Regions from separate parts of the Thermochromatium tepidum ATCC 43061 genome, predicted to be linked through region 2. Evidence: predicted binding sites of a transcription regulator. Region 2 holds the regulator's gene; the other holds the start of a gene.
The links. Region 2 encodes FNR, which switches genes on or off when oxygen is low (the NO sensors DNR and NnrR bind a similar motif). Its sites were predicted from a motif close to TTGATNTANATCAA; they were not measured.
Positions count from the first base shown of each region.

Region 1: hcp (hydroxylamine reductase) is a predicted target of FNR. The motif match lies at 2,015-2,028, and genes of this name have one in related genera.

Region 1 is NZ_CP039268.1:2,194,698-2,199,933, forward strand. It holds gene coaBC (bifunctional phosphopantothenoylcysteine decarboxylase/phosphopantothenate--cysteine ligase CoaBC) at 1-1,096, opposite strand, end outside; gene radC (RadC family protein) at 1,202-1,876, shown strand; gene hcp (hydroxylamine reductase) at 2,103-3,731, shown strand; gene E6P07_RS10105 (hypothetical protein) at 3,841-4,095, opposite strand; gene hemB (porphobilinogen synthase) at 4,633-5,236, shown strand, end outside.
Region 2 is NZ_CP039268.1:2,667,715-2,681,713, reverse strand. It holds gene E6P07_RS12425 (transglycosylase SLT domain-containing protein) at 1-1,356, opposite strand, end outside; gene E6P07_RS12420 (class I SAM-dependent methyltransferase) at 1,539-2,300, shown strand; gene rnhA (ribonuclease HI) at 2,293-2,733, shown strand; gene dnaQ (DNA polymerase III subunit epsilon) at 2,735-3,457, shown strand; gene fnr (fumarate/nitrate reduction transcriptional regulator Fnr) at 3,458-4,225, opposite strand; gene pyrG (CTP synthase) at 4,491-6,131, shown strand; gene kdsA (3-deoxy-8-phosphooctulonate synthase) at 6,128-6,961, shown strand; gene eno (phosphopyruvate hydratase) at 7,315-8,595, shown strand; gene ftsB (cell division protein FtsB) at 8,658-8,960, shown strand; gene ispD (2-C-methyl-D-erythritol 4-phosphate cytidylyltransferase) at 8,957-9,661, shown strand; gene ispF (2-C-methyl-D-erythritol 2,4-cyclodiphosphate synthase) at 9,749-10,228, shown strand; gene truD (tRNA pseudouridine(13) synthase TruD) at 10,237-11,322, shown strand; gene E6P07_RS12365 (ATP-binding response regulator) at 11,315-12,238, shown strand; gene gltX (glutamate--tRNA ligase) at 12,350-13,765, shown strand; gene E6P07_RS12355 (bifunctional serine/threonine-protein kinase/formylglycine-generating enzyme family protein) at 13,820-13,999, opposite strand, start outside.

The sequences.
Region 1 (5,236 bases), 480 kb from region 2:
CGGTCAGGGCATTCTCGGGGCGCTCGAACCCACCCTGGTCACCGCCGACCCGATTGGCCGCGATCATGTCCAGTCCCTTCCGCAGGAGCTTGTCGCGCGCGTACGCCTCGACGTGGTCGGTCTCGGCGGCAAAGCCGACGGTGAAGGGCGGTTGGGATAGGGCGGCGACCGCAGCGAGGATGTCGGGGTTGCGGACCAGGTGCAGCGTCAGCGACTCGGCATCCTTCTTGATCTTGGTGGCAGCCGGGGTTTCGGGCCGGTAATCGGCGACCGCCGCGGTCGCCACGAAGATGTGGCAGTCGGCGGCGCGTACCATGACGGCCTCATACATCTCCAAGGCCGTCTCGACCTCAACCTGCTCGGTCACGCGCGGTGCAGCCAGCGCGGTGGGACCAGCGATGAGCGTGACCCGAGCGCCCAGCGCCTCCAGTGCCTCGGCCAGGGCGAATCCCATCCGCCCCGAACTCCGATTGCCCAGAAAACGCACCGGATCGAGCGGCTCGCGCGTCGGCCCGGCAGTCAGCAACACGCGCACGCCGGCTAGTGGGCGCGCCACTGGCGGGAACAGCGCCTCGGCGATCTCCAGCGGCTCCAGCATCCGCCCTGGCCCCTGATCCCCGCACGCCTGATCGCCCACGTCCGGCCCCAGGACACGCACGCCACGCGCGCGCAACGTCTCGAGGTTCGCTTGCGTGGCCGGATGGCGCCACATGGCCTGGTTCATCGCCGGCGCGATGACGAGCGGCGCCTCACAGGCCAGGGCCACCGTCGTCAGCAGATCATTCGCCAGACCCGCTACCAGTCGCGCCATGAGGTCCGCGGTGGCCGGCGCAATCAGCAGACAATCGGCCCAGCGCGCCAGTTCGATGTGCCCCATGCCGGCCTCGGCGGCGGGATCGAGCAGCTTGGTGCGCACCGGATGACCGGACACGGCCTGAAAGGTCAGCGGTGCGACCAAGGCCGTCGCCGCCTCGGTCATGACCACCCGCACATCGGCTCCGCGTTCCTTGAGCCGGCGCACCAGATCGACCGCCTTGTAAGCCGCGATGCCGGCGCCGACGCCCAGCAGCACCCGTGAACCCGGATTCAAATCCATGAGCTTATCGCGTAAGTTGATCGACCATGCCGGCTTTAGTGTAACCGATCCGTCGGTCTGGCACCGAGGGCCGACGCCATCTCATAGGGGGCACAGCGGGAACACATGTCGATCAAGGACTGGCCAGAAGGCGAGCGACCGCGCGAAAAACTGCTGGAGCGAGGCGCCGGTGCGCTCTCGGATGCCGAGCTACTCGCCATCTTTCTGCGCACCGGGATCCCCGGCAAGAGCGCGGTCGATCTGGCGCGCGCGCTGCTTGCCGACTTCGGCGGCCTGACCGGACTGCTTGCGGCCGATCGACGCCGCTTCTGCGACGGCAAGGGACTGGGCTTGGCCAAGTATGCCCAACTCCAGGCCGCGCTCGAACTCAGCCGCCGCTATCTGCTCACACGCCTCAGCGGCCAGGACGTGCTGACCAGTCCGGAGGTCACACGCGACTATCTCAAACTGCGGCTCTATGGCGCGCCGCACGAGATCTTCGCCTGTCTTTTTCTCGACAACCGCCATCGGGTCATCCTCTACGAGGAGCTGTTTCGCGGCACTATCGACGGGGCGAGCGTCCATCCGAGAGAGGTGGTGCGCCGGGTGATCGAGACCAATGCGGCCGCCGTCATCTTCGCCCACAATCACCCCTCCGGCGTGGCCGAACCCAGTCAGGCCGATCTGAGCATCACCCGGCGCCTCAAAGAGGCGCTGGCGTTGATCGATGTGCGGGTATTGGATCACATCATCATTGGTGATGGAGACGGGACCTCCTTTGCCGAGCGTGGGTTGCTGTGAGTCGCTGGCGCTTTGCCGTCCTGATGTCCACTCCGGCCTGCCCGCCTCGGATGGGCAAGCCGCCGAAGATTGTTCGAGCGGATGGGTGGCAAGACCCTGAATGGTTAAGGCGGCCACTGCGCTTGAGGTCCATCGCCCTTGACTTAGATCAAGTCGCCCGCTGGCGCGCGATGGGATGCTCACGCCGTCGAACGATCCCGTTCGCCTGAATGAGAGCGAGTCTGCCATGAGTATGTTCTGTTTCCAGTGCGAAGAGGCCTCCAAGGGATTGGGTTGTACCACCAAGGGGGTCTGCGGCAAGCATTCCAAGACGGCCCATTTACAGGATCTATTGGTCTATCTGCTCAAGGGACTGGCGGTCGTCGCCCAAGAGGCGGCGCGACAGGGCCGACCCGATCCGGGCCTGGGGCGTTTCATCGCCGAGTCGCTGTTCATGACCATCACCAATGCCAACTTCGACGATGCGCGCCTGGAGGCACGCATCCAGGCCGTCATCGCCCGCCGCGACGCGCTCAAGGCGGCCATCGGCCATTCCAGCGATCTGGATGCCGTCAACTGGACGGGCGGGCCCGATCACTACGAGAACAAGGGACTGGTCGTCGGTGTGCTGTCGCAGGCCAACGAAGACGTGCGCTCGCTGCATGAACTCCTGGTCTATGGTCTCAAGGGCATGGCCGCCTATGCCGATCATGCCGCCGTACTCGGCTTCGAGAGGCCTGAGATCTATGACTTCATGATCTCGGCTCTGGCCGCCAGCCTGACCGAATCCGACATCCAGACCCTGATCGGCTGGGTGCTCAGATGCGGCGAGTTTGGCGTCACCACCATGGCCCTGCTCGACGAGGCCAATACGACGCGCTATGGTCACCCCGAGATCACCAGGGTCAATCTCGGTGTTCGCCACAATCCTGGCATCCTCGTCTCAGGGCACGACCTCAAGGACATTGCCGAACTGCTGGAACAGACCCAGGGTACAGGCATCGATGTCTACACCCACAGCGAGATGCTGCCGGCACACTCCTATCCAGCGTTCAAGAGATATCCGCACTTCGTCGGCAACTATGGGGGTGCCTGGTGGGAACAGGATAAGGACTTCACTGCCTTCAACGGCCCGATCCTGATGACCACCAACTGTCTCACCCCGGTCAAGGACGACTACCGCGACCGCCTCTTCACCACGGGCCCAGCCGGCTGGCCGGGCGTGATGCATATCGCCGACCGCCCCGCGGGCGGGGTCAAGGACTTCTCGCCACTGATCGAACGTGCCAAGACCTGTGCGCCCCCGACCGAGCTGGAGCGGGGTGAGATCCTCGGCGGCTTCGCCCATGCCCAGGTGATGGCCCTGGCCGACCAGGTGATCGAGGCCGTCAAGTCGGGCGCCATCAAGCGCTTCGTGGTCATGGGGGGGTGCGATGGGCGTCACAAGCAGCGTTCCTATTACACCGATGTCGCCAAGGCGCTGCCCAAGGAGGCCGTGATCCTCACCGCCGGTTGCGCCAAATATCGCTACAACAAGCTTGATCTGGGTGAGATCAATGGCATCCCGCGTCTGCTCGATGCCGGGCAGTGCAACGACTCCTATTCGCTGGCCTATATCGCCTTGAAGCTCAAGGAAGCCTTCGGTCTGGACGACATCAACGAGCTGCCGATCTCCTATGACATCGCCTGGTACGAACAGAAGGCGATCATCGTCCTGCTGGCGCTCTTGCATCTGGGTGTCAAGCACATCCGGCTCGGCCCGACCCTGCCGGCCTTCCTATCGCCGAACGTGGCCAGGGTGCTGATCGAGAACTTCGACATCCGGCCGATCGGTGAGGTAGAAGCGGACGTGCAGGCGATGATGGCCGCCGCCTAACCGGCTGAGCGGTGGGTGGTAACCGCAAGGACGCGGGCGATGGGTCCCAAAATCAAAGAAGCGCTGATTTATTCCCCCTCCCCCTCTGGGCATAGGTATCTACACAATTTCATCCATCCCCTCCGTTAGCAAGAAGAATCGAGTTGGCGAAGGCACGGAGTTCTGGGATGGAAGAGTGATCAAGGGAATCGAGGATGGCGAACAGTATGAAAGCGCCAGCCAACAAGGCGGAGGGGGTAACAAGGCGAGATGCCTTCATCTGCCTGCCGGACAAGCGCACGAGAAACTGCCGGGCGGCTTGTGCCTCCTCGGTCTGCTGCGCAGAGAGGCGCCACACCAGGATACAGGCCTGGGTGGCGATCATCGGGGCTGATCGTGTCGGCACACGCGCTCCACACGCCCTGGGCCGTCACCAGATCCTGCACCGGCACCCCCAAGGGCGCGCCATCCTCGGCACTGACCAGGAGGCTGCTTTGCAGTTCGTCGCCCACATCCGTGGCATGGGTCATTTGCAGGCGATCCCGTTTCGAGGCGTGCCCTCCATCGTTCACTCTCGACCAGTCCGCCACCGCCAACACATACTCACCGCTGTCACCAAAATTCGTCGCATACCGCTTATTTGTACCTCATCTTCCCCGCGAGAAATCCCCCGAACAGAGCCGGATTTGTGTAGATACCCATGCCCCCGCGGGCGGGGGAGAGGGGATTGAATCAGCGTTTCCTCAAAATCGACGGGGTATGGATCGGGCACCCTGGGTCTCAAATGGCCGTGGTTTAACCGGGTCACACTGGGCACGCAACGCCAAGACTGGAGCCGAACGGACGGCTGAGCTATTTTAGTCAGACTGTGCAGCGCCCGGGATGGTCCCGGACGCACCGGACCCGAGGCTCCTTAGATACCATGGCCGATCTCGATACACCCCGTTCCGCCTATCCCAGCACCCGCATGCGCCGCATGCGCCGCGACGACTTCTCGCGTCGGCTGATGCGCGAGACCACCCTGACCCCCAATGACCTGATCTGGCCGGTGTTCGTGCTCGAAGGCCAGGGCCAGTGTGAACCCGTGCCCTCGATGCCGGGTGTGGAGCGTCTGAGTATCGATCTCCTGGTCGAGGCCGCGCGTGAGGCCCATCGACTCGGCATCCCGGTGATGGCGCTCTTTCCGGTCACGCCGATGGAGGCCAAGTCGCTCGACGCGCGCGAGGCCTTCAATCCGGATGGTCTGGCGCAACGGGCGGTGCGCGCGCTCAAGGACGCGGTGCCCGAGCTGGGTGTGATGACCGATGTCGCGCTCGATCCCTTCACCACCCACGGTCAGGACGGTCTGATCGATGACTCGGGCTATGTGATGAACGACGAGACGGTCGAGGTCCTGGTGCGTCAGGCCGTCTCGCACGCCGAGGCCGGGGCCGATATCGTCGCGCCCTCGGACATGATGGATGGTCGCATCGGTGCGATCCGCGCGGCACTGGAGTCCGCCGGCCACATCCACACCCGCATCCTGG
Region 2 (13,999 bases):
GCGCCGAATCTCTTCGATTGAGACACGATAGCGGCGCGCCAATCCGGTAAGCGACTCGCCAGGCTGGACGCGATGCGTGATGAGGGTCTGCTTCTGACGGGTCGGTATTTCGAGCGTCTGGCCCGGAAGCAGCGGATCATGCTCGGAGAGACCATTGGCCTCGGCCAAGGTCTTGAGATCCAGGCCATGACGCCGTGCAACGGCGGCCAGTGTCTCGCCGCTCCTGACGGTATGGGTGCGTGGGCCTCTGTAGGCGTCGGTGTCCGTCAGAGGCATCCGAGCCTGTGGAGCGCGGCTGACGACCACGGGGAGAGGCTGAGCATCGAGCTGGATCCCCGGTGAGCTGGCGCTGATGCGTGCTCCCTGACCCTGGGGTACGTTCAGCTCAGCCACTGTTGGGCGTGACCAGCGCCCGATCTTGAGATCCGGATTCAGTCGCTTGAGCTCGTCGAGCTTGACGCCGTTGTCCATAGCGACCTTGACCAGATCCATCGGCTGGTTAGAACGGATCACGTCGATGCCGATGCGATCCGGGATGGCAGGCAGATACTGGCCGTAGCGACGCGAATCAGCGACCAGCTTGGCGGCGGCCAGGATCTGCGGCACATACTGCTGGGTCTCGTTCGGCAGGTTCAGCGACCAAAAATCGGTGGGCTTGCCCGCAAGGCGGTTGGCCTCAATGGCCGAGGATACACAACCCGGGCCACAGTTGTAGGCGGCCAGGGTCAGTTCCCAGTCGCCCTCGAAACGCTTGTTGAGCTGTTCTAGATAGTCCAGTGCGGCGCGGGTCGAGGCAATCACGTCGCGCCGCTCGTCGGTCCCCTCATCTAGACGTAGGCCCATTTCGCGCGCGGTCGAGGGGATGAACTGCCAGATGCCGGCGGCAGACTTGGGGGAGGTAGCCGCCGGGTCGTAGCGGCTTTCGATCTGCGGCAGCAAGGCCAGCTCCATCGGGAGACCGCGGCGCTCGATCTCGGCGACGATGATCGATAGATAGGGCGAAGCGCGCTGCGAGAGTCGTTCCAGATAGCGCGGATTGCGGCGGAAGCGTTCGAGCGCGGCATCGATGCTGGCATTGGCCTGGAGATCGAGCCGCATCCCGGCGCGCACGCGCTGCCAAAGATCCCCTCCTGGGCCGATCCGTCCGCCCTCCAAGACTTGCGAACGGGCCCTCAGCCTGACATCACGGGCGGGTCTGACATAACCATATTCACGCGCCGAGACCACATCGGCATACAGGTCGCTGGAACCATCCAGCTTGGCGAGGTCGCCTTGACCCGCGCAACCAGTGAAAAAGGGCAGGGTGAGGGCCGATAAGGCGCAGGCCATCGGCCCCAGAGGTTTGGCTTTTGGCATGGGAACCCCGACTAAATTAACGTAACTTATTGATTAAGCGAAATATTATTAAAATTGTATGGTTATCATACGCAAAGGCCGCTCTGAATTCCACAACGAACATCCGCTTGGTAGAGATTTGGGGGGTCGGGACAAGCGGCGATGATCGCGGTTACCATGGTCGTCCCGATGAGACCAAAGGCATGACCAGAGATCCACCAGACCAGTCCGATCCCTTGCAGGCGTGGTATCGCACGGCGCTCGGTGCTGCGGTAGCCAGGTATGAGGACGACTGTCTACGACGTCTGTTGTCCAATACCTTCGGCTACTATCTGGTACAGATCGGTGCGAGCGAGCATTTCAGTGAGGCCTTGGCGACGAGCCGGATCAGGCATCGCGTATTGCTGCCCAGCACGGCTCCGACCGAGGCCGCACAGGGATGGAGCCTCGTCGGTGAGCCGAGCGCCCTGCCCCTGGCCTCTGACAGCATCGATGTCGTTCTCCTAGCGCATGTCCTGGAGTATTCGGATCGCCCGCGTGTGATCCTCGCCGAGGTCGAGCGCGTGCTCATCCCCGAGGGGCGCTTGATCCTTCTTGGGTTTGATCCGCTGAGTCTGTGGGCGCTGGGACGTCTCTGGTGGCCGAGCCGTCGGCGACGGCCCTGGAATGGACGCTGGCGTTCGTCGATCCAGGTCGAGCGCTGGCTGACCGAGCATGGGTTCGAGATCGAGACGCGCGAGCGGGCCCTATTCTGTGTCCCCTTTGTTACTCCAGCCGGGGCGATCTGTCGCTTCGTCGAGTCACTCGGACGCCGGTTCTGGCCGCTATTTGGCGGTCTCTATGCCATTCGCGCCGTCAAGCGGGTCGCGCCACTAACCCCGATCAAGCCCTATCGCACCAGTCGTTGCGCCTTGCTGCCGGGCGGCGCCATCCGCCCCACGACTCGAGGGACTGGGCATGCCTGATTGGGTCGAGGCCTTCACCGACGGCGCCTGCAAGGGCAATCCCGGCCCCGGCGGCTGGGGCGTGTTGCTGCGCTGGGGTGGGGTCGAGAAGGAGCTACTGGGTGGCGAGCCCCAGACCACCAACAACCGAATGGAGCTGATGGCCGTGATCATGGCGCTGGAGGCGCTCAGGTATCCGGCCCGGATCCGCATTACCACGGACTCAACCTATGTCAAGCGCGGGGTCACCGAGTGGCTGTCGCACTGGAAGCGTAATGGCTGGCGCACTGCCGATCGCCGTCCGGTCAAGAATCGCGATCTCTGGGAGCGTCTAGACCAGGCGCTCGCCCAGCACGAGGTAAGCTGGCGCTGGGTCAAGGGCCACACCGGGCACCCCGAGAACGAGCGCGCCGACCGGCTCGCCAATCTGGGTGTTCCAACGGGAGGATACTGAAATGCGTCAGATCGTTCTGGATACCGAAACCACGGGTCTTGATCCACGCGAGGGTCACCGGATCATCGAGATCGGCGGCGTCGAACTGATCGACCGGCGCCCGAGCGGCCATAACTTTCATGAATACATCAACCCCGAGCGTCAGATCGACGCCGAGGCCGAGACCGTGCACGGCATCAGCAATGCCCTCCTGGCTGACAAACCGCGTTTTGCCGACATCGCCGAGCGGCTGATCGAATATCTGCGCGGGGCTGAGCTCATCATCCACAACGCCGCCTTCGATGTCGGCTTCCTCGATTACGAATTCAGCCTGTGGCGTGGCAGTGAGGCCCCACAGATCGCCGATCTCTGCACCCTAACCGACACCCTGACGCTCGCGCGTCGGCTCCATCCAGGCCAGCGCAATGGGCTTGATGCACTCTGCAAACGCTATGGGATCGACAACTCGCACCGCACCCTGCACGGTGCGTTGCTCGACGCCCAGATCCTGGCCGACGTCTATCTGGCGATGACCGGTGGGCAGGTTGCGTTGTATCTCGACGGTGAGGGTGGCGAGCGGATCGGCGATGACAAGCGAGGGGTGTATCGAGGCCGCGTTGACGTCGAGCGACCGCGCCTGCGGGTGGTCCGTGCGACACCGAGCGAGCTGGAGGCGCATCAGACCCGGCTTAAGGAGATTCAAAAGGCGAGCGGCAGCTGTGTCTGGCTCGGTGCGCTCGGATAATCAGGTCTGCTGCCGGCGCTGCGGTTGACGTCGCCCGGCGCCGGCACCATCGCTGATCTCTTCCAATCCCCGGAGGTCGAGCAGCTCGATATGCTTGCGTTCGACACGCACCAGACCCTCGTCCTGGAAGCGGGTGAAGAGCCGGCTGACGGTCTCGACGGCGAGCCCCAGATAGCTGCCGATCTCATGTCTGGACATGCTGAGATGGAAGTCCGTGGCCGAGAGTCCACGCCTGTGCAGGCGTTGCGAGAAGCTGAGCAGAAAGGCGGCCAAGCGCTCCTCGGCATTCTTCTTGCCGAGCAGGCGCAACAGGTCGGTATCCTGGCCGATCTCCTTGCTGAGCAAGCGGTACATCTGGTGCTGGAGGCTTGGGATGATCGCGGTCAGCTCCTCCAGCCGCGCGAAGGGGAGTTCACAGATGGCCGAGGTCTCGAGCGCACGGGCCGAGCAGGCATGCTGGCCCTTGTCGATGGCGTCCAGCCCCAGGAGCTCGCCGGGCAGGTGGAAACCAAGCACCTGTTCGCCGCCCTCGCTGCCGGGGGTAAAGGTCTTGAGCGAGCCGGTCTTGACGACGTACAGAGAACGGAAGTGGTCGCCCTCGCGAAACAACAGGTCGCCACGATGCAGCGGACGGGAGCGCTTGACGATGTCATCGAGCCGCTCGACGTCTTCGGGTGTCAGACCCATGGGTAGGCAGAGCGAGGAGAGTGTGCACTGGCGACAAGCGACACGGATGGATTCGATCGAGATCACGGTGTTTTGATTCAAGGTTTCTACCCTCGCTCCTTGGCCTGGCCCGCTGCAGGCGATAGGGTTTTGTTTTTGATCTGGATCAATGATCCGGTGTTATTAACCCGATCCCTTCTCAAACTCAAGTGCCGATATCAGGCCGCCAGCCTCGCGTTTCCAGCCAAACCAGGCCAAAAGCTCGAAGCTGAATCGCATTGAGCCAATGCAGCGATTTTGGTAGCTTGTCTCGCCATCCGAGTCGCGACCCTCGGGCTTACTCGACCCCCCTCGACCCCCGTTCACTATGACAAAGTTCATCTTCATCACCGGCGGTGTGGTGTCATCGCTGGGTAAGGGCATTGCCTCGGCCTCGCTGGCGGCGTTGCTCGAGGCGCGCGGTCTGCGCGTCACCATGATCAAGCTCGATCCCTACATCAACGTCGATCCGGGCACCATGAGCCCCTTCCAGCACGGCGAGGTCTATGTCACCGACGACGGGGCCGAGACCGACCTGGACCTGGGCCATTATGAGCGCTTCCTGCGTACCCGGATGGGGCGTAACAACAACTTCACCACCGGTCAGATCTACGAGAGCGTGATCCGCAAGGAGCGTCGCGGCGACTATCTGGGCCGCACGGTGCAGGTCATCCCGCACATCACCGACGAGATCAAGGCCAGCATCCGCCGCGGCGCCGAGGGTGCCGACATCGCCATGGTCGAGATCGGTGGCACCGTGGGCGACATCGAGTCGCTGCCATTCCTGGAGGCGATCCGTCAGATGCGGGTCGAGGAGGGACCGGAGAACTCATTGTTCATGCATCTAACCCTGGTGCCCTACCTCCGCGCCGCCGGCGAGATCAAGACCAAGCCGACCCAGCACTCGGTCAAGGAACTGCGTTCGATCGGCATCCAGCCCGACATCCTGCTGTGCCGCGCCGAGAAGCTGCTGCCGGACGAAGAGCGGCGCAAGATCGCGCTCTTTACCAATGTCTCGGAGAAGGCGGTCATCTCGGCCATCGACGCCGACAACATCTACCGCATCCCGCGGCTGCTCCATGCCCAGGGCCTCGATGACCTGGTGGTGCGTCAGTTCCGGCTCGAGGTGCCCGAGGCCGATCTCTCGGAGTGGGATCGGGTGCTGGACGGCTTCGACCATCCCGAGCAGTCGGTGCGCATCGGCATGGTGGGCAAGTACATGAACCTGACCGAGGCCTACAAGTCGCTCTCAGAGGCGCTGGCGCACGCCGGCGTGCACACCAAGATCCGGGTCGAGATCGTCTATGTCGACTCCGAGCGCATCGAACGCGAAGGCACAGACTGTCTCAACGGACTCGACGCCATCCTGGTACCGGGCGGATTCGGCGAGCGCGGGGTCGAGGGCAAGATCCAGGCCGTGCGCTATGCCCGCGAGCAGCGGGTACCCTATCTCGGGATCTGTCTTGGGATGCAGGTGGCGGTGGTCGAATATGCACGTCATGTCGCCGGGCTGGTGGGCGCCCATAGCACCGAGTTCGACCCCCAGACGCCGCATCCAGTGATCGCCCTGATCACCCAGTGGCGGGATGAGCAGGGGCGGGTTAAGACCCGCTCCGAGAATGATGACCTGGGGGGGACCATGCGGCTCGGCGGGCAGAATTGTCGGCTGGAGCCGGGCAGTCTGGCGCGGGCAATCTATGGTCAGCCGCAGATCCGCGAACGCCATCGCCATCGCTATGAATTCAACAATGCCTATCTGGATACGCTGAAGGATGCCGGGCTGCGGTTCTCGGGCTGGTCGCTCGACAACCGCCTGGTCGAGATCGTCGAGATCCCGGATCATCCCTGGTTCATCGCCTGTCAGTTCCATCCCGAGTTCACCTCGACCCCGCGCGATGGGCATCCACTGTTCGAGGGCTTTGTGCGCGCGGCCCTGGTGCAGTGTCAGTTCAATGGACGAAACGCATGATGTCGCTGGCCGGTTTCGAGGTCGGTCTCGACCGGCCGCTGTTTCTGATCGCCGGGCCGTGCGTGATCGAGAGCGAGGCACTGGCACAGGAGACCGCCGGGGCACTAAAAGAACTGACCGAGACGCTCGGCATCCCCTTTATCTACAAATCCTCGTTCGACAAGGCCAATCGCTCCTCGGGGGCAAGCTTTCGCGGGCCCGGCCTGGAGGAGGGCTTGCGGATCCTGGAAGGGGTGCGCACGATCATCGGCGTGCCTGTGCTGACCGATGTGCACGAAGACACGCCGCTTAGCGAGGTCGCGGCGGTGGTCGATGTCCTCCAGACCCCGGCCTTTCTCTGTCGTCAGACCAACTTCATCCAGGCCGTCGCCCGCCAGGGCAGGCCGATCAACATCAAGAAGGGTCAGTTCCTCGCACCCTGGGACATGAAGCATGTCGTCGAGAAGGCGCGCGCGACCGGCAACGACCAGATCCTGGTGTGCGAGCGTGGTGTCTCGTTCGGCTACAACAATCTGGTCTCGGACATGCGCGCGCTGGCGGTGATGCGCGAGACCGGCTGTCCGGTGGTGTTCGACGCCACGCATTCGGTGCAACTACCGGGTGGACAGGGGGCGAGCTCAGGCGGGCAGCGCGAGTTCGTCCCAGTGCTGGCGCGCGCGGCGGTCGCGGCGGGTGTCGCTGGCATTTTCATGGAGACCCATCCCGATCCGGACCATGCTTTGAGCGATGGCCCCAATGCCTGGCCGCTTGGGCGGATGCGTGAATTGCTGTCGACCCTCATCGAGATCGATCACTTGGTCAAGGCGGCTGGATTCATTGAGCAACCTTAGGGAAACGCTGAATAAATCGCGTGCCTCTCAATCGCGGCTGAAGCCACTCCTATAAAATCAATGGGTTACGTGAGAAGGTTTGCCACGAATGGAATAAATCAGTGTTTCCTTAGCGCTACTGAGCTTGGCGCCCTTGAGCCAGGTTTCTCACAGGTTCAATGTCGCCCTATTCGTAAGCGGATCTAAAGAAGGAACTCATCGATTTCGATGTCGTGGCTAAATGGAAATAGACCCGCCCCAAAATCACTGATCCTTGATCGATTCGGTCGTTTTTAGCTTGACTTGCGGGGCTCAAACGCGCATCCGCTTACCAAAGCTACAAGAGTATTGACGCAAACCAGGAGTCATCCACCATGTCCGAAATCGTCGACGTCCGCGCCCGTGAGGTGCTGGATTCCCGTGGCAATCCGACCGTCGAGGCCGACGTCATCACTGCCGCCGGCGCCATCGGTCGCGCCATCGTGCCTTCCGGCGCCTCCACCGGCTCGCGCGAGGCGCTGGAACTGCGCGATGGCGACAAGTCGCGCTACAACGGTAAGGGCGTGCTGACCGCCGTGGCCAATATCCAGGGTGAACTGCGCAACGCCGTGATCGGGATGGAGGTCAGCGATCAGACCGCGATCGACCGCCGCCTGATCGAGGTCGATGGTACCGAAAACAAATCGCGTCTGGGTGCCAACGCCCTGCTCGGCGTCTCGCTCGCGGTCGCCCATGCCGCCGCGCAGGAGAAGGCCCTGCCGCTCTATCAGTCGCTCGCCACTGGCCCTTATCGCCTGCCGGTTCCGATGATGAACATCATCAACGGTGGCGAACATGCCGACAACAGTATTGATTTCCAGGAGTTCTTGATCCTACCGGTCGGTGCCGGCAGCCTGCGTGAGGCCGTGCGCTATGGTGCCGAGGTCTTCCACGCGCTCAAGTCTGTGCTGCATGGGCGTGGTCTGGCCACGGCGGTCGGCGACGAGGGCGGTTTTGCGCCCGATCTGGCCTCGAACGAGGCGGCGATCGAGGCCATCCTCGAGGCCATCCACACCGCCGGCTTCAAGATCGGCTCCGACATCTATCTGGGTCTCGATGTCGCCGCCTCCGCGTTGTACAAGGACGGACAGTATGTGCTCAAGGGCGAGCGCCGCACCCTGAGCTCAGACGGACTGATCGAGCTTTTGGCCGACTGGGTCGCCAAATACCCGATCCTCTCGATCGAGGATGGTCTGGCCGAAGGCGACTGGGACGGTTGGAAGCGCCTGACCGAGCGTCTAGGCGACAGGGTGCAGATCGTCGGCGACGATATCTTCGTCACCAATACCCGGATCTTCAGCCAGGCCATCGCCAAGGGCATCGCCAACTCGATCCTGATCAAGGTCAACCAGATCGGCACCCTGACCGAGACCCTGGAGGCCATCGCCATGGCGCACAAGGCCGGTTATACCGCGATCATCTCGCACCGCTCGGGCGAGACCGAGGACTCGACCATCGCCGATCTCGCGGTCGCTACAGGCGCGGGTCAGATCAAGACCGGCTCGCTGTCGCGTTCGGACCGTGTGGCCAAGTACAATCAATTGATGCGTATCGAGGACCAATTGGCCGATGAGGCCGTCTATGCTGGACGCGATGCCTTCAACAAGTGGATCTGAGGCCCTGGGGTCGGGGTCTTTGAGTTCGGCGTCCCCTGACCCTGAACGTCCTGAGCTTGCGTATGTACTGGTTGATCCTGGTATTGACCCTGCTTCTGGGCGCGCTCCAGTACCGGCTCTGGGTCGGCGAGGGGAGCCTCGCCGAGCTCCACAGCCTCAAGCGCGAGATCGCCCTCGAGGAGTCCGAGCTGGAGCGGCTGCGCGCGCGCAATCGCGCGCTTCAGGCCGAGGTTGACGACCTGCGCGAAGGCTCCGAGGCGATCGAGGAGCGTGCGCGCAGCGAGCTGGGCATGATCAAGCCGGGCGAGATCTTTATCCAGGTCATCGAACGACCTAGGTCCGCCAATCCGGAGGGTCGACCATGACGACACGACTCTGGGCCATCCTGCCCGCCGCAGGCGTCGGACGACGCATGGGCAGTGCCGTGCCCAAGCAGTATCTGGAACTGGCCGGTCGTACCGTGATCGAGCACACGCTCGACCTCTTCGTCAGCCACGAACGCATCGCGGGCGTGGTGGTGGCCCTGGGTGCCGAGGATGGTTACTGGGACGCGACCGCCTACGCCGGTCATCCCCGGGTAAGGCGCGCACCGGGCGGTGCCGAGCGCTGCCATTCGGTCCTCAATGCCCTGGCGTCCCTGGAGGGACAGGCCGATGCCGACGACTGGGTGCTGGTGCATGATGCTGCGCGTCCCTGTCTGCGCCCGGACGATCTCGACCGGCTGATCGACAGCCTGCTCGACGATGCCGTCGGCGGTCTGCTCGGCATCCCGGTGCGGGATACCATGAAGCGTGCCGGGGCGGGCGAGCGCATCGATACGACCGTGGATCGCTCCAGTCTGTGGCACGCCTACACGCCGCAGATGTTCCGGCTCGGTCTGCTGCGACGCGCCCTACAGGAGGCGCTGGAGGCTGGCGATCTGGTCACGGATGACGCCTCGGCCATCGAGCGTCTGGGGCTGGCGCCGCGCCTGATCGAGGGCCATGCCGACAACATCAAGATCACGCGGGCTGAGGATCTGCCGCTCGCGCACTTCTATCTGCAACGCCAGGGACGGATTTCTTGAAACGGCCAGCGTCCAGCCACCAGCGTCCGGGCTCATCCCAACGACCGGACGCTAGAGGCTGGAAGCCGGAAACTGGAGACCCCCCAAATGCTGATCGGTCAGGGCTTTGATGCCCATCGTTTCACGCCGGGTCGTCGGCTGGTGCTCGGCGGGGTCGAGATCCCGCACGATCAGGGGATGCTCGCCCATTCCGACGGCGATGTCTTGATCCATGCCCTGTGCGATGCCCTGCTGGGCGCCGCCGGATTGGGCGACATCGGACGTCATTTTCCCGACACGGATGCCGCCTATGCCGACATCGACAGCCGGATCCTGCTGCGACGGGTGATCGACAGTCTGCGCACCCTGGGCCTGCGTGTGCACAATGCCGACATGACGCTCATCGCCCAGCAGCCCAAGCTGGCTCCTTACATCCCGGCCATGCGCGAGACCCTGGCCTTCGATCTCGAATGCGATCCCAAGCGCGTCAATGTCAAGGCAACGACCATGGAACACATGGGCTTCACCGGTCGTGGTGAGGGGATCGCCGCCGCGGCGGTGGTGCTGCTGGTCACGGCAGACGGCTAAATCTTCGGATGTCTGCCTCGGCGCTCCCCCGCTGGACCACCTTCAGTGATCTGCCGCGTGCGCATGGCGAGCCCCTCGGCTCGGGTCGGCTGCGTGTCGCGCCCGAAGACTTCCAGGTCACGGAGGTGCTGGGCTTTGAGCCGGACGGGGAGGGCGATCACTGGTTGCTCCGGGTGCGCAAGACCGGCGCCAATACCGCATGGGTGGCACGGCGACTGGCGGACACGGCGGGCGTGCCGGTCGCAGCTGTCGGCTATGCCGGTCTCAAGGATCGTTGGGCCGTCGCCGAGCAGTGGTTCTCGCTGCCGCGTCCGCGCACTGGGGAACCCGAACCAGACTGGGGCGCGCTGGCAAAACAGGGGATCGAGGTGCTCGGGGTCTATCCCCATCGGCGCAAGCTGAGGCGCGGCGCCCTGGCTGGCAACAGGTTTAGGATTCGCATCCGTGACTGTCGGCTCGACCCGGCGGCGCTTGCGGCACGTCTTGAGATCATCCGCGCGCGTGGCGTGCCCAATTATTTCGGTGAACAACGGTTCGGTCACGCCGACGCCAATCTCCAGCGCGCGCATGCGCTGCTGACGGGTAGGGTCAGGCGGGTGTCGCCCCATCAGCGCGGCCTCCAACTCTCGGCGGCGCGCGCCCAGATCTTCAATGAACTGCTGGCCGAGCGCGTGCGCCGCAGCAACTGGGACCGGCTCCAGCCTGGTGACTGCCCGCACCTGGCTGGCAGCCATTCGTTCTTTCTTGTCGAGACCCTCGACGACACCCTGCACGAGCGCGCGGCGCGTTTCGATCTGCATCCAACAGGTCCGCTCTGGGGCCGTGGCGAGCCGCCGACCCGCCAGGCGGTTCAGGCGCTCGAACTCGAGGTCGCGGCTGGATTCACGCCCTGGCCCGAACGGCTGGCGGAACGAGGATTGGATCAGGGGCGTCGTGCACTGCGTCTGGTCCCCGACCAACTCGAACATGAATGGGGCGATGGGGATCTGATCCTCGGATTCGGGCTATCATCCGGATCCTATGCAACCAGCGTGTTGCGCGAGATCCTCGACACTTTCGAGCAGCTTCAACGGCAGGACGGTTCCGATGGCTAAATTGCTGGTGGTGGACGATGAGCCCATCAACCTCGAGATCATCGGTCATTGCCTGGAGGGCGAGCATCAGCTGGCCTTCGCCGAGGATGGACTGGAGGCCTGGTCCATGCTGGAGGCCGCGCCCCAGGCCTATGATGGCGTGATCCTCGATCGCATGATGCCGCGCATGGACGGCATGGAGGTGCTCAGGCGTCTCAAGGCCGATCCGCGTTTTCGCGACCTGCCGGTCATCATGCAGAGCGCGGCCGGAGGCTCCGAGCAGATCGCCGAGGGACTGGCGGCCGGCGCCTGGTACTATCTGGCCAAGCCTTATTCCCCCAAGGCACTGCGCAGCATCGTCAACGCCGCCCTGGACGACCGACGCACTCGCAAGGATCTGGTGCGCATCGGCGACAGGCTCCAGACCACCCTCAATCTGATCGACCAGGCCCGCTTTCGCTTTCGTACCCTTAAGGACATCCAGGTTCTGTCCTCGACCCTGGCACAGATGTGTCCAAACCCCGAAACCGTGGCCATGGGGCTGTCTGAGCTCATGCTCAATGCCGTGGAGCACGGCAATCTCGGGATCGATTATGCCGAAAAGGGACGCCTGATCGATGAGGGTCGGTGGCAGGAGGAGATCGAACGTCGACTCGCCGATCCTGCCCGGGCCGGGCTGTATGCCGTCATCGAGCTACAACGCAATGCCGACTATCTGGACCTTACCATCCGCGACCGGGGATCGGGGTTTGATTGGCGGCGTTATCTGGATCTAGATCCGGAGCGCGCCTTTGACAGCCATGGTCGCGGCATCGCCATGGCGCGCCATCTGGCCTTCGCAGACCTGGAGTATCTCGGCGCAGGCAACGAGGTTCGGGTCAGGTTGAGGCTGACCGATCCCAACGGGGGCACGGCCCATGACGATGCCCAGGTTTAACGGGCAGGGTCCCGCCCCGGATCACTGCGAGCTTGGGTGCAAGTTGCCAGGCGGCTGGCCTCGGCGTGTAGAATTCAGGGCTCTGATCCACCCGAGCCACATAGGAACATCATGACCGTCCGCACCCGCTTCGCTCCCTCGCCGACCGGTTATCTGCATGTCGGCGGCGCCCGTACCGCGCTCTTTTGCTATCTCTATGCCCGCAGGCATGGCGGTCAGTTCATCTTGCGCATCGAGGACACGGACCTGGAGCGATCGACGGCCGAGTCGGTCAACGCCATCCTCGAAGGCATGACCTGGCTCGGTCTGGACTATGACGAGGGACCGTTCTACCAGACCCAGCGTTTCGACCGCTACAACCAGGTCATCGAGGAGCTGCTCGCCAAGGGGCTCGCCTATCGCTGTGACTGTTCCAAAGAGCGGTTGGAGAAGCTGCGGGTCGATCAGTTGGCGCGCAAACAAAAACCGCGCTATGACGGACACTGCCGCAACCGCTCGGTCGATCCAAGGCATCCTCACGTCATCCGCTTCAAAAATCCCGTCGATGGGGTGGTCATCGTCGATGACCTCATCCGCGGTCGGGTGCCCTTTGCCAACGAGGAACTCGATGACCTCATCATCCGCCGCAGCGACGGCGCCCCGACCTACAACCTGAGTGTGGTGGTCGATGATGCCGACATGCGCATCACCCACGTCATCCGTGGCGACGACCATCTCAACAACACCCCGCGTCAGATCAATATCTTGCGCGCGCTCGGTCTGGAGCCGCCGCGCTATGCGCATGTCCCGATGATCCTCGGGCCTGATGGTACCCGGTTGTCGAAGCGTCATGGCGCAGTCAGCGTCATCGCCTATCGCGACCTGGGCTATCTGCCCGAGGCGCTGCTCAACTATCTGGTGCGTCTCGGCTGGTCCTATGGTGATCGTGAGATCTTCTCGCTCGATGAGATGATCGAGCTGTTCGACCTCTCCGACGTCAACAAGGCTGCCTCCAGCTTCAACACCAGCAAGCTCGACTGGCTCAATCAACAGTATCTCCAACGATCCGATCCGGCGCGGATCGCACGTCTGCTCAGCCCCCATCTCGGGCAGCTCGGCATCGATCCTGCGACCGGTCCGGATCTGGTCGAGGTGGTCAGGGCGCAGGCGGCGCGCGCCAAGACCCTGGTCGAGCTCGCCGAGATCAGTGCCTTCTGCTATCGCGACTTCGAGGACTTCGATCCGGAGTCGGCCAAGAAGCATCTGTGCCAGGCGGCGCGCGAGCCGCTGGAGCGGCTGCGGGCCGCCTTTGAGCTGCTGGCGTTCGAGGACTGGACATCCGAGCAGCTCAAGCACGTGGTCGAGGGTGTGGCCCAGGAGCTCAAGCTCAATCTAGGCAAGGTCGCCCAGCCGTTGCGCGTGGCCATCGTTGGACGTGCCGCCTCTCCTGGGATCGAGGAGACCCTGAGGCTGGTCGGCAAGGAGGCCACACTGCGCCGGATCGACAAGGCGCTCGCCTATATCGCCGAGCATGGCGGCGAGGGTTGATGGTGTTGGATCCTGGGCGAGGCACCGCCCTTGACTCGTCCGAGTCGGGCAATCCTAGTCGTCTGACAGGTCGAGCGCGAGCCGAAAACCAACAAAGGCATAGCGCGTCTCGGGGAAGTTGCGATTGCGGTAGGCCGCGCGCACCAGCGCTGGGCCACTGTTCCAGGCGCCGCCGCGCATGACACGTGGCAGGTCGATCTCGGGCGGGGCGCAGAGCCGCTCGACGCCTTGATA